DNA from 4 places in the Streptomyces sp. SX-6 genome. Region 2 is predicted to be linked to each of the others. Evidence: riboswitches for the same ligand, from Rfam matches in the RefSeq annotation. Region 2 holds a riboswitch; each other region holds the start of a gene.
The links. A riboswitch is a leader RNA that binds a small molecule or an ion and turns the genes downstream of it on or off. The one in region 2 is predicted to bind cyclic di-AMP.
Positions count from the first base shown of each region.

Region 1: linked by a shared signal. The riboswitch ahead of ACV530_RS17920 (C40 family peptidase) and the one ahead of ACV530_RS13505 (M23 family metallopeptidase) in region 2 are both predicted to bind cyclic di-AMP.
Region 3: linked by a shared signal. The riboswitch ahead of ACV530_RS15145 (transglycosylase family protein) and the one ahead of ACV530_RS13505 (M23 family metallopeptidase) in region 2 are both predicted to bind cyclic di-AMP.
Region 4: linked by a shared signal. The riboswitch ahead of ACV530_RS21295 (M23 family metallopeptidase) and the one ahead of ACV530_RS13505 (M23 family metallopeptidase) in region 2 are both predicted to bind cyclic di-AMP.

Region 1 covers NZ_JBTHHU010000013.1:34,798-38,080, reverse strand. Annotated here, with positions in the region: gene ACV530_RS17930 (TolB family protein) at 1-838, opposite strand, end outside; gene ACV530_RS17925 (YchJ family protein) at 890-1,288, shown strand; gene ACV530_RS17920 (C40 family peptidase) at 1,337-1,810, opposite strand; cyclic di-AMP (ydaO/yuaA leader) riboswitch at 1,816-1,967, opposite strand; gene ACV530_RS17915 (hypothetical protein) at 2,321-2,749, shown strand; gene ACV530_RS17910 (DUF2334 domain-containing protein) at 3,232-3,283, shown strand, end outside.
Region 2 covers NZ_JBTHHU010000009.1:36,649-39,931, reverse strand. Annotated here, with positions in the region: gene ACV530_RS13515 (cold-shock protein) at 1-38, shown strand, start outside; gene ACV530_RS13510 (PP2C family protein-serine/threonine phosphatase) at 187-1,392, shown strand; cyclic di-AMP (ydaO/yuaA leader) riboswitch at 1,430-1,585, shown strand; gene ACV530_RS13505 (M23 family metallopeptidase) at 1,597-2,574, shown strand; gene ACV530_RS13500 (MFS transporter) at 2,687-3,283, shown strand, end outside.
Region 3 covers NZ_JBTHHU010000010.1:129,525-132,807, forward strand. Annotated here, with positions in the region: gene ACV530_RS15140 (transglycosylase family protein) at 9-1,049, shown strand; cyclic di-AMP (ydaO/yuaA leader) riboswitch at 1,306-1,486, shown strand; gene ACV530_RS15145 (transglycosylase family protein) at 1,491-2,213, shown strand; gene eno (phosphopyruvate hydratase) at 2,503-3,283, shown strand, end outside.
Region 4 covers NZ_JBTHHU010000017.1:81,752-85,034, reverse strand. Annotated here, with positions in the region: gene ACV530_RS21300 (M16 family metallopeptidase) at 1-796, shown strand, start outside; cyclic di-AMP (ydaO/yuaA leader) riboswitch at 1,003-1,159, shown strand; gene ACV530_RS21295 (M23 family metallopeptidase) at 1,173-1,976, shown strand; gene ACV530_RS21290 (GntR family transcriptional regulator) at 2,205-2,894, shown strand; gene ACV530_RS21285 (HPr family phosphocarrier protein) at 3,037-3,283, opposite strand, start outside.

The DNA of each region.
Region 1 (3,283 bases), on a different contig from region 2:
CGCCGCCGGGGGACGACTCGAAGGCGATCCACGCCCCGTCCGGCGACCAACTGGGCGCACCGGCATAGGCTGTGAGATCCCCGGTGACCTGGACCGGGGTGCCGCCCGCCGCGGGGATGACGAAGATCTGCGGCAGGTCGAGGCCGCCGTAGGTGGAGGAGAACACCACGGCCTTCCCGTCGGGCGACCAGCTGGGGTCCGTGTGCTCGCCGCCTCCGGTGATCAGCGTGCTCGGCGGCCCGGTGCCGTCGGCGTGCAGGAGGCGGAGCCCCCAGTCGCCGCTGCCCGTCCGCTGCTGGAAGACCAGCCGGTCGTCCGTGGGCGACCAGTTGGGCTCGCGGTTGTCCGTGCCGGGCCCGGTCGGCAGGAGGACCGTCGGGGATCCGTCGCGCCTGGTCTTGCGGAGGGAGCCGGGCCCGGGGGCGGTGTCGCTCTCCACGCTCTCCTGGAAGACGATCCATTCCCCGTCCGGCGAGAAACTGGGCTCCAGGTAGCCGGTGTTGCCGTCGTGCTTCGTGATGCGGGCCGGCTGTCCGCCCGGCTGCAGGGTCCACACCTCGTCGTGGACCTCCCGGTCCCAGGCGAAGACCACTCCCACGGACCGGTTCCAGCTCGCGCCCGGCAGGTTCACGGCTGCTGTGTCCGGCACGTCGAGCAGGGTGCCCGGCGGCCCGGTGCCGTCGAGCGGCAGGACGCGCAGGGCGGCGTCCCCCGTGTTGTAGCCGCTCTTGAACTCCGTGAAGAGGAGCGAGCGGCCGTCCGGGGAGAACGCGGGATTCTGGGCGCTGAGTGTTCCGGTCTGCCGGTAGAGCAGCTCGGCGGTCAGGCTGCTGCGCATACGCCAACGCTAGTGGAGCGGGACGGCCCGGAACAACGGCACAATTGTCCGGTGTCCAAGAACCACGCCATCACGTCCGATGCGCCGTGCCCGTGCGGGCTCGACGCCAGTTACGGGGAATGCTGCGGCAGCCTCCACAGCGGCCGCAAGACGGCGGCCACCGCCGAGCGTCTGATGCGCTCGCGTTACAGCGCCTTCGTCGTCCACGACGCCGCGTATCTGCTCCGCACCTGGCATTCCTCCACGCGGCCGCCGGGCCTGGAATTCGACCCCGGTATGCGGTGGACCGGACTCGATATCCTCGCCACCGGGAACGGCACGGCGTTCCACACCGAGGGCACGGTCGAATTCCGCGCCCATTACCGCGCGCACGGCCACGCGGACTCCCAGCACGAACTCAGCCGCTTTGTGCGGGAGGACGGGAACTGGGTCTACCTGGACGCTGTCTGACGCATGGCCCCGCCGCCGAGGCGGCGGGGCCATACACGGGTCAATGGGTCAGCGGACCCGGCCGTACCAGACGCTGTTGGTCCAGATCTTCTCGAGCCGGACCTTCTTGCCCGTGCCCGGGGCGTGCCAGATCTTGCCGCCGCCGGCGTAGATGCCCACGTGGTAGACGTAGCTGCCGGAGTGGAAGAACACGAGGTCGCCGGTGCTGCGCGAGCCGCGGGAGATGTGGCGGGTGGCGTTGTACTGGTCCTCGGCCACGCGCGGCAGCTTCTTGCCGGCCTTCTTGAACGAGTATTGCGTCAGGCCCGAGCAGTCGAAGCGGTTCGGGCCGGTGGCACCCCACTGGTAGAGGGAGCCCTTCTTCGAGGCCGCGACCTTCACGGCCTTGGCCCCGGGGGTCGCCGCGTCGGCGCTGGCGGCCATGCCCGGCAGGAGAACGGATGCCGCGACGGTGGCGGCGGTAAGGGCCGATGCGGTTCCGGCCCGAGAGATGAGCGCGGGTATTCGAGGCAAGGAAGACATGCCAAAAGCCCTTCGTCATCCGCCTGCGAAAGATGACCTGTCGGGTTCGAACTGGCGAAGTTGCCCGGCCACTTCCGTGGCTTCACCCCTAGAACCACCACCATCGTGGTTCGCCTTGCTTGGGTCTCCCGCTCCTGCCGATCCGCGAATCAGTTCCGTATCCGGAGCGGCGGCAGGACTCGGCGTCCGCCCGGATCGACCCGCCTCGGTGACGGGTGCTGTTGTTCGGAGAAAGATCCTGCACCATCAACCGGCAAAAAACAGAGCCGAAGTGGCTGTCTGTGAGGTTCTTCACGTCGCGGGCGAACGGAATTTGTCGCACCGTATGGCACTCCGGAGGCGGGAGCGGATGCAGTCAACTCCCGTGAAATCACGGCCCGTCGGGCGAAAGCAGCCATGACCTGGGAACGCTGCGGCTCTTGACGCAGGCGTGACTGTCATGGACATTGCGACCGGAACGCTGCACTCCCACCCCCCAGCCGTACGACCGTCCGGTCCAGGAGGAGTCACGTGGCAAGACACCGCGCCCTTTTGGTGGCAATAGCGCTCATCGCACTCGGCGCGCCGGGCATCGTCCCGGCCACCGCGCATCCCGCCAACGGCACAAGCGCCCCCGACCCCGACGCCCCGCACCGCGGCGTCGTGACCGGAGCCCGGACACCTGGCCACTCCCCCGGCCGCGAACGGGCGGTGCGCGCCTTCGCCGACGGCCGCCGGGCCGCGGCGGACCGCACCGGAGCCGCCGCCGACGTCACGCACAACTGGTGGGGAGTCTTCCCCCGGCCCGGCACGCACGACGGCATCATGGCCACCCACAGCGTCGACCCCGCCTACCGGGTCAGTGACGCGCAGAACTTCACCTACTCCCCCACGACGAAGGCACAGGGCTCGTGCATGGAGATCGTCACCGCGTACTGGAACAGCGGTGACGAGATCTGAGCCTGGGACTGGTGCAGTTCACCGGGCAGCCCCGCCAAGACCCTCAGGAAGGCCATTCTTGACGGGGCGATGCGAGCGCCGTCGTGTCGCTCCGTAACTCCTCTGGTACGCTCGGCACATCGCCGGGGACGATAACCAAGTCCCCAACAACTCGAGCGAGTCCCGTACTTGCTCCGGCGGCCGGGAGGGTCGTCGTCGGACAGGCATGACCTGTCAAACTCCCCGGAGCGACCCAGGGGAGAATCTCCCGGATTTATCGGGAGAGAACTTCAAGCGAGCAACGACCCGGCCACCGGCCTCGGTTACTACTGCACCGAGGCCCACGGGGGAAGTCTGCGAGCCCGTCGGACTCCCCGTGGACCGACAACAACCCTGACGGCAGCGCGTTCCTGTGCCCGCAGTTGAAATGCCTCCAGGCCGGTGCGGACGACCACTGGACCGTACGCCAGTGAGAGACGCCCTCACCGTGTGAAACTCTTCCGGTGAGGACTTCGCAACGCGGCGACAGCGGCAGGTTCGTGGTGTCCGTTCACG
Region 2 (3,283 bases):
CGAAGGGCCTGCAGGCGGAGAACATCACCGCTGCCTGACGCACGCGTCCCCGAAGGGGCCCGCACCCTCACCGGTGCGGGCCCCTTCGTCGTACGTACCCCCGTCGTACGTACCCCCGGTCGTACGTACCCCTGCCCGGCGCAACCCCGGTCGCCGTACCGAGCCCTCACCGGCGAGGGTGGACCCGTGACCACCGGCCCCCTCACCTGGCGCGCAGCCACCTGGTTGCCCGCCGTGCTGATCGTCGGCGGTCTGTTCTTCGACGTCCTCACGCCCCCGAACTACACCTCCGCGCCCTTCTTCGCCTCCGCGTCCCTCATCGCCGCGTCCCTGCTCTCCCGCCGGGCCACCGCTTGGACCGCTGCGGTGGCCATCACCGTCTCCGTGGTCCTGGCGGTCTACCGGTACCGGTTCGTCGGCTTCGGCGAGGACGCGACCGAGGTCGCCACCGTCACGACCGTCTCCGTCCTCGCCCTCGGCATCAACCACGTCGTACGCCGCAGCGGCAGGGAACTCGCCTCCGCGCGCCGCATCGCGGAAGTCGCCCAGCGCGCCGTCCTGCCCGCCCCGCCCGCCCGGATCGGCGGCCTGCGCGTGGCCGCGCGCTACGTCGCGGCCCAGGCGGACGCCCGCATCGGCGGCGATCTGTACGCCGTGCAGGACACCCCGCACGGCGTACGGGTCGTCGTCGGCGACGTCCGCGGCAAGGGACTCGGCGCCGTGGGGGTCGTCGCGGTCCTGATCGGCGCGTTCCGGGAGGCGGCCGAGCAGGAGCGCACGCTGGAGGCGCTCGCGGCACGCCTGGAGCACGCGTTGCAGCGGGAGGGCGCACAGAGTGCCGCCACCGACCAGGACGAGCGCTTCACCACCGCCGTCCTGGCCGAAGTGCCGCCCGGCGCAGGCCTGCTGCGCCTGCTCAACCGCGGCCACCCGCCCCCGCTGCTGCTCCGCCCGGACGGCACGATCGGCGAGGCACGACCGCGCTCGCCCGCGCTGCCGCTCGGCACCGCGGGGCTGGGCACCTGGCCCGACGAGACCCAGGAGTGGGCCTTCCCGCCGGGCACGACGCTGCTCCTCTACACCGACGGGGTCACCGAGGCCCGCGATGCCGAGGGCGTCTTCTACGACCCCCAGGAGCGGCTGCGCGGGCGGCAGTTCAGGAGTCCGGACGCCCTCCTCGACCACCTCACGGCGGATGTCGCCCGGCACACGGGCGGGCAGTCGGCGGACGACATGGCCCTGCTCGCGATCCGCCGCGGCGAGGGGCATCACGTGATCAGAAAGATGTCTGACGCCCAGTCAAACGGAAGGGTTCCAAGCTCTTCCCAAGCGAACGGCCAATTCACGCTTTCGGCTTGGATTCCACCCTCCATGTCTATTAACGTTCGATAACGCAGTGCGGTTCGTCAACCGCCATAAGGGGCGGCACCGCGCGCCGTCGCCGAATCCCGTGGGCATCAACGGACACACAAGGGAACCGGGGAACCACCAACCCCTGGGGTGTATCGGGCCGTACCCCGGCCCGTAGGAGACCTTCCAGCTCCGAACCCGTCAGCTAACCCGGTAGGCGAGATGGAAGGAAGGAGTGCGCTCCCCGTGGCGTCCAACGTGCCTGTCGGTGACGACAGTTCGGAAGGTCCGCACGACTCGTGGGCCGAGGATGGTGCCGACCCCGCGCGCGGCCGGCACCGCGTCCCCAAACAGCGCGGCGGCTCGATGGCCCGCAGCGGTGCGGCGCTCGGCGTCGGCATGATCGCGGCGGTCGGGGCGAGCGGCGGCGTGGCGAACGCGCAGGAGCGTCCGTCGGCGGCGATATCCACGCCGGACCCCACCACCGAAACCGCCCCTGAAACCGCCGCCGAAACCGCCACTGCGCAGGACACCGACGGCGCGGGCGAGGCGCTGCTGAGCCGCATCCTCCAGCAGACCGACTTCCAGCAGGCCGACTTCCAGCGGGCCGTCGACGAGGCCGACGGTCCGGGCGCGCGGGAGCGCGCGGTGGCGGACGCCCAGCGGATGGCCGCCGCCGCGAAGGTCGCGGCGGAGAAGGCCGAACGGGCCGCGAAGCAAGCGGCCCAGGGCGCCAAGGACGCCGCCCGGGACGCGGAGCAGGCGGCCCGCGACGCGGCGACGGCCACGCACCACAAGCCCGCGCACCCGCACAAACCTGCGCACCACGGCACGTACGTCCTCCCTGTCGCCTCGTACACCCTCACCGCCGGCTTCGGACAGTCCGGTCACCACTGGGCGCACCACCACACCGGTACGGACTTCGCCGCCCCGACCGGTACCCCGGTCCGGGCCGTGCACGGCGGCAAGGTGATCCACGCCGGGTGGGCGGGGGCATACGGCTACCGCATCGTGCTGCGCCTCGACGACGGCACCGAGCTGTGGTTCTGCCACCTGTCGTCCATGGTCGTCACCCACGGCAAGGTCTCCGCGGGCACCGTCATCGGCCGCGTCGGGGCGACCGGCAATGTCACCGGCCCGCACCTGCACCTCGAGGTCCGGCCGGGCGGCGGCCACCCGGTCGACCCGCTCCCGTGGCTGCGGGCCCGCGGCCTGCGCCCCTGAGGGCTGCGTCCCCAGGGAGTGGCCGAAGCGGGGGCTCACGGCCGGGACCGTGCGCCGTGGGCCTTCCGCCACACCTCCATTCCGGAAATTTGCCGCGAATGTTCCGGCTGCGATCGGGAACTCAGATCATGTGACGACCGCGACCATCAGCACTTCTGTGCCCGCGCGCCTGGATCGGCTGCCGTGGTCCCGTTGGCATTGGACCGTGGTGGTCGGGCTCGGCACGGTGTGGATCCTGGACGGCCTCGAGGTCACGGTCGTCGGGAACATCGCGGGCCGTCTCTCCGAGCACGGCAGCGGCCTGCCCATCACCGGCGCCCAGGTCACGGGCCTGGCGGCGGCACTGTACGTCGCGGGCGCCTGCGTCGGCGCGCTCTTCTTCGGCAGGCTGACCGACCGGTTCGGCCGCAAGAAGCTGTTCATGGTCACGCTCGCCGTCTATCTGAGCGCGACCGCGCTGACCGCCCTCTCCTATTCCACGTGGTGGTTCTTCACCTTCCGCTTCATCACCGGCTTCGGCATCGGCGGTGAGTACGCGGCCATCAACTCCGCGGTCGACGAGCTGATCCCCGCCCGCTACCGGGGCCGTGTCGACCTGATCATCAACGGCAGCTTCTGGATCGGCGCCGTCGCGGGCTCGCTGCTGTCGATACTCCTGCTCGACACCGCCGTCCTGCCGCGGAACGTGGGCTGGCGCGTGACGTTCGGG
Region 3 (3,283 bases), on a different contig from region 2:
CCGCGGCCGTGGTCGCCGCGGGAGTGACGGGCGCGGGCATTGCCATGCCGCTGCTCGCCGCCACCGGCGCCAACGCCGCCGACGCCCCGACGTGGGACCGCGTCGCGCAGTGCGAGAGCGGCGGCCTGTGGAGCGCCGACAACGGCAACGGGCACTACGGCGGCCTGCAGATGACCCGCGAGATGTGGGAGGCCAACGGCGGTACGGACTATGCGCCGCGCCCCGACCAGGCCAGCCGCGCCCAGCAGATCGCCATCGCCCAGCGGATCCTGGACACCCAGGGCCCGGGCACGTGGTCGGGCTGCGCACCCGGCGCGGGCCTGGACCTGAAGGGCCCGGAGCCCGAGGTGGACCCGGGCACCGTCCAGGCCCCCGCGCAGGAACAGGACCAGGGTCACGACTCCCGGTCCTCGGACGACTCGCACTCCGACGCATCGAAGCCCGGCAAGCCGGCACACGACAAGCGGGGCGAGCAGGACAAGCAGGGCGAGCAAGGCAAGCAGGACGCGCAGGACGCGCGGGACGCGCGCGGCAAGCAGGACGGCACGCCCTCGTCGAAGCCCTCCGCGCCCTCCGCCCAGGAGAGTGCCGAATCCACCGGCAAGCACCGCAAGCCTCCGACGGACGATCCGGCGACTCCGTCGCCCTCCAGCAGCTCCTCGGCGGACCGGTCTCCGGCGCACACGCCCGGCGACAGCGGCGCGAACGACCGTACGGACAACGGCAGCAGCACCCCCACGACCCCGGACGCCGGAGCGGACACCGGAGCGGACACCGGGGCGGACGCGGGCGCGGGGACGGGCAAGCACCGCGCCCAGACGCCGCGTTCGGACGCGGAGCGCGCCTCGCGCGGCGGCGAGGAGGCGCGTACGGGCGCACCGCAGACCGGCGACTACACCGTGCGCCCTGGTGACAACCTGTCAGCCATCGCACAGGAGCACTCGGTAGCGGGCGGCTGGCATGGGCTCTACCACGACAACCAAAAGGTCGTCGGATCCGATCCGGACCTCATCCAGCCTGGTCAACAGCTCGAACTGAAGAAGCAGTAGGGCAGTTCGGGTCGAATGTCCGTTCAGGGGGAAAGTGAGACAAGGGTCTCGTTGACATTGGCCAGGGCAGTCTCGACCGGAATGCCACGAACCGTCTCCCACCTGCGGAAACGGCCTTATCTGACAAGGTGTGGAATCGAGAGGTGGCCGAAAAGGAGGGTTTGATCCCGTCGGCCGCCTGTGCTTACCGTCATCACCGCTCGCCACCGCGAGCACCACGGTCGTCACGCCGAATCCTGCCGGCGGCCGCGGAATCGTCGCGCAAGCGCCGTAGGCAGGAGCGGGGGAACCAAGGTAAGTCGCCGCAACGGGACGCCGGTCACAGGCCGGACGCACCGGAGCGGCTAGGGGTGAAGCCGGGCACGCGCAAGCCGCCCGGCCGGGCAACTCACGTCCGAACCCGACAGCTCACCTCGTAGGCGCCGGTGAGGAAACCGACTTATGTCCAAGGGCAAGCATCGTCGTCCGAGCAAGGCCGTCCGCATCGTCACCCTGGCCGGAGTCACCGGTGCCGCCGTCGCGGCTCCGCTGATGGTCGCCACGTCTGCCCACGCCGCTTCCGTGAACACCTGGGACAAGGTCGCCCAGTGCGAGTCCGGCGGCAACTGGTCCATCAACACCGGCAACGGCTACTACGGCGGCCTGCAGTTCTCGCAGTCCTCCTGGCAGGCCATGGGCGGTACGCAGTACGCGCCGCGCGCCGACCAGGCCACCAAGTCCCAGCAGATCGCCGTCGCCGAGAAGCTCCTCGCCGCGCAGGGTCCCGGTGCCTGGGGCTGCGCCGGTGAGGGCGGCCTGTCCCGCGGTGGTCCCTCCGCCGACGTCGACACCTCCGGTTCGAAGTCCTCGGGCACCTCCGAGCGCAGCACCTCCGCCCACGCCGACCGCAGCGAGCGCCAGTCGGCGCCGAAGCACGCCGCGCCGAAGTCGGACGACAGCGACGACGAGACCCCGGCTCCGCGCCAGGCGGCGCCGAAGCACGCCGCCCCGAAGACCGTCAAGACGGGCGACGGCGAGTACGAGGTCAAGGAGGGCGACACCCTCGGTTCGATCGCCGACGCCAAGAACGTCAAGGGCGGCTGGCAGAAGCTCGCCGACCGCAACAAGGACATCGTCGAGGACGCCAACCTCATCTTCCCGGGCCAGAAGCTGCACCTCAGCTGACCCAGTGACCCGGTGATGACCCGGTGACCCGGAAGAGGTCCTGCCCCCTCACCTGAGCAGGATCCGCCCCGCTCAGATGCGACCACCCCGAGCCGCATCTGAGCGGGGCTCCGTCGTTCCCGCCGCATGCCCGCTTCACCGCTCAGCGAACACTCCGTGCGCCCATTCCTCCCGTGATCTCGGCGTTTGTGCCATTTTTCGGTGAGGGCGACGGTCCGGCGGCGGGCGGAACCTCCGGGGCCCGTTAGGCTCGTGCTGCAGAACTCCAGACCCACAGAAGGAGACCCTCGTGCCGTCCATCGACGTCGTCGTAGCTCGCGAGATCCTCGACTCGCGAGGCAACCCCACGGTCGAGGTCGAGGTCGGCCTCGACGACGGCTCCACCGGCCGTGCCGCCGTGCCGTCCGGTGCCTCGACCGGTGCCTTCGAGGCCATCGAGCTCCGTGACGGTGACCCGAACCGCTACCTGGGCAAGGGCGTGGAGAAGGCCGTGCTGGCCGTCATCGAGCAGATCGGCCCGGAGCTGGTCGGCTACGACGCCACCGAGCAGCGCCTGATCGACCAGGCGATGTTCGACCTGGACGCCACCGACAACAAGGGCTCGCTCGGCGCCAACGCCATCCTGGGCGTCTCCCTGGCCGTCGCGCACGCCGCCTCCGAGGCGTCCGACCTGCCGCTCTTCCGCTACCTCGGCGGCCCGAACGCGCACCTGCTGCCCGTTCCGATGATGAACATCCTCAACGGCGGCTCGCACGCCGACTCCAACGTGGACATCCAGGAGTTCATGATCGCGCCGATCGGCGCGGAGTCCTTCTCCGAGGCCCTGCGCTGGGGCACCGAGGTCTACCACACCCTCAAGAAGGTGCTGAAGGGCCGCGGCCTGTCCACCGGCCTCGGCGACGAGGGCGGCTTCGCCCCGAACCTGGGCTCCAACCGCGAGGCCCTCGACCTCATCCTCGAGGCCATCAAGGAGGCCGGCTACACCCCCGGCCAGGACATCGCGCTGGCGCTCGACGTCGCCGCCTCCGAGTTCTACAAGGACGGCGTCTACAAGTTCGAGGGCAAGGACC
Region 4 (3,283 bases), on a different contig from region 2:
GGCGTTCTACGAGGCGCACGTACGGCCCGCCACCGCGACGGTGGTCGTCGTCGGCGACTTCACCGGTGTCGACCTCGACCAGGCCATCGCCGACTCGCTCGGCGCCTGGACGGGTTCCCCCGCCGAGCCGCGGCGGATGCGGCCCGTCACCGCGGACGACACCGGCCGCGTCCTGGTCGTCGACCGTCCCGGCGCGGTGCAGACCCAGTTGCTCATCGGCCGCATCGGCCCCGACCGGCACGAGCGCGTCTGGCCCGCCCAGGTGCTCGGCACGTACTGCCTCGGCGGCACTCTCACCTCCCGGCTGGACAAGGTGCTGCGCGAGGAGAAGGGCTACACGTACGGCGTCCGCGCCTTCGCTCAAGTACTGCGCTCCGCCGCGGACTCGACGGGTGCCGCGATGCTCGCCATCAGCGGTTCGGTGGACACCCCGAACACCGGCCCGGCCCTCGCGGACTTGTGGACGGTGCTGCGCACCGTCGCGGCCGAGGGGCTGACGGACGCCGAGCGCGACGTCGCCGTGCAGAACCTCGTCGGCGTCGCCCCGCTCAAGTACGAGACGGCGTCGGCCGTCGCGGGCACGCTCGCCGACCAGGTCGAGCAGCAGCTCCCGGACGACTTCCAGGCGGGGCTGTACGAACGCCTCGCGGAGACCGGCACGGTGGAGGCGACGGCGGCCGTCGTCAGCGCCTTCCCGGCGGACCGGCTGGTGACGGTGCTCGTCGGTGACGCGTCCGAGATCGCCGAGCCCGTCAAGGCGCTCGGCATCGGCGAGGTGACGGTGCTCTCCGCCTGACGGGAGCTCAAGCGCACGCCGTACAAGGGAGGCACGTGGGGCCGCAGGGGCCCACGTGCCTCCCTTATGTCCGATTCGGCGGAGTGGTTGCGCCTCACTTCTGTGGCGTGTGTCACTAAACCCGTAGTTCCATTTGCCGTTCGAAACTGACGCCGATTAGCTTCGTGGCGGCAGTCCGTCGGATGGGATTCGCACCCGCGGTCCCCGGGCAGCCATCGCCGAGTCCCCGTACGGCGCGAGCCAGGGGAGCCGGGGAACCACTTGTTCCCTGGGGTGAATCGGGCCCCTCTCGCGAGGGATCCGTAGGAGACCTTCCTGCTCCGAACCCGTCAGCTAACCCGGTAGGCGAGAGGGAAGGAAAGGACTAGCCGCACCCATGGCGTTCACCCGTCCTACCGGGAAACACCGTCGTCCGAGCCGTGCCGTGCGCGCAGGCGCCAACATAGCGGGCATAGCCACCCTCACCGCCACGGGCGTCGTCGCCGGTGTCGCCGCCCCGGCGTTCGCGGCCTCCGACAACACCCCGCACCCCCAGGACACGGGCCTCACCCAGGCCATCGTCATGTCCGACGACATGGCCGACAACGTCGGTGCCCAGGCCGACACCCAGCGCAGCGCCGTGGAGCAGGCCAACGCCCGCCACCAGGCCGAGGCGGACGCCAAGCGCGAGGCCGCCACGATCAAGAAGCACGCGGACGAGGCCAAGCGGAAGGCGGAGGCCGAGCGCGCCGCCAAGGAGAAGGCCGCCCGCGACGAGGAGCGCAAGCGCCTCAACATGTTCGTGCTGCCGATCGACGGCTCGTACGTCTCCACCGGCTACAAGGCGAGCAGCAACCTGTGGTCCTCCGGCAGCCACACCGGTGTCGACTTCCACGCCGAGTCGGGCACATCCGTGCACGCGGTGGGCGCGGGCACCGTCGTCGAGGCCGGCTGGGGCGGCGCGTACGGCAACAACATCGTCATCAAGATGAACGACGGCACCTACACCCAGTACGGCCACCTGTCGTCCATCGACGTCACCGTGGGCCAGACGGTGACGCCCGGTCAGCAGATCGGCCTCTCCGGCGCCACCGGCAATGTCACCGGTCCGCACCTGCACTTCGAGGCCCGTACGGCGCCGACGTACGGCTCCGACATCGACCCCGTCGCCTACCTGCGCGCGCACGGCGTCGACCTCTAGGCCCCGTACGGCACTTCGCACGGCCCCGGTCACATGTGACCGGGGCCGTGTCGTGTGCGGGCATGGCCGAAAAGCATCCCTGCGCACATCTGTGCCATCGGAAATCGCATGTGATTGCAATAGAGTCGACCGATCCTGACTCTGAGCCCGGAGGTCGTCCATGCGGGGCTGCACGTGAAGGGCGCCGACGGAGCGGCACAAGAAGGCCGGGGCGTTTCCGCACATGCCGTGTGCACGGCGATCCGTGACGACATCGTCTCCGGGACCTTCCCGCCCGGCAGCCGGCTCATCGAGGAGCTGCTGGCCCGCCGCTACGGCGTCTCCCGGGTGCCCGTGCGCGAGGCGCTGCGCACCCTCGCCTCCGAAGGCTTCGTCGTCACCCGCCGGAACGCCGGTGCCTGCGTCGCGGAACCCACCCGGCAGGAGGCGGCCGACCTGCTCGACGTCCGCGCCCTGCTGGAGCCGCTGGGCGCCGCCCGGGCCGCACAGCGGCGCACGGAGGCGCACCTGAAGGTGCTGCGGGGGCTGGTGCGGCTCGGCCGCGAGCGTGCCCGTGGCGGGCGGACCAGCGAGCTGTGCCCGCTCGGCGACTGGTTCGACGAGACCCTCGCCCAGGCCTGCGGCAGCCCCAGCCTCGCCACGCTCCTCACCCAGCTGCGGCGCAAGATCGCCTGGGTGTACGCGGCCGAGCCGCCCGCGCGTCCCGTGGAGACCTGGGAGGTGCACGGGGTGCTCGTCGACGCCATCGCCAGGAGGGACGCGGAGCGGGCGCGCGAACTCGCCGTGATGCGCGCCGGGCGGTTCCCCGGCGAGCTGAGGCTGCCCGCGCAGGCGGCGCCCGCCGGGGCCGGACGCGAAGGGGCAGGACGTGAACAGGGCCGGAAACGCCCCGTAAACACAGCGAGCGTTCGTTCTTAACAAACGGACGCTATTCCTTGAGGAGGACCGGCCGGGAATTGTGGCGGTTCCCGGCCGGGTGCCCTCAGCACAACAAGAACAACGGGGCCGCGGCGGCCCGTGAAAAGGCTGCCGCGGCCCCGCCGCGTATCAGGGCGACCGCTCAGACGGTCTCGGGGAGCTCCTCGAGACCCTCGGCGACCAGCTTCGCCAGACGGTCGAGCGCGGCCTCGACGTCGGAGCCGTCCGCCTCGCTCGCGAGCACGATCTCCTCGCCGCCCTGGGCGCCCAGGCCCAGCACGGCCAGCATGGACGCGGCGTTGACGGGGTTGCCGCCGGCCTTGGCGATCGTCATGGGGACACCGGCGGCCGTCGCCGCACGGACGAAGATCGACGCCGGGCGGGCGTGC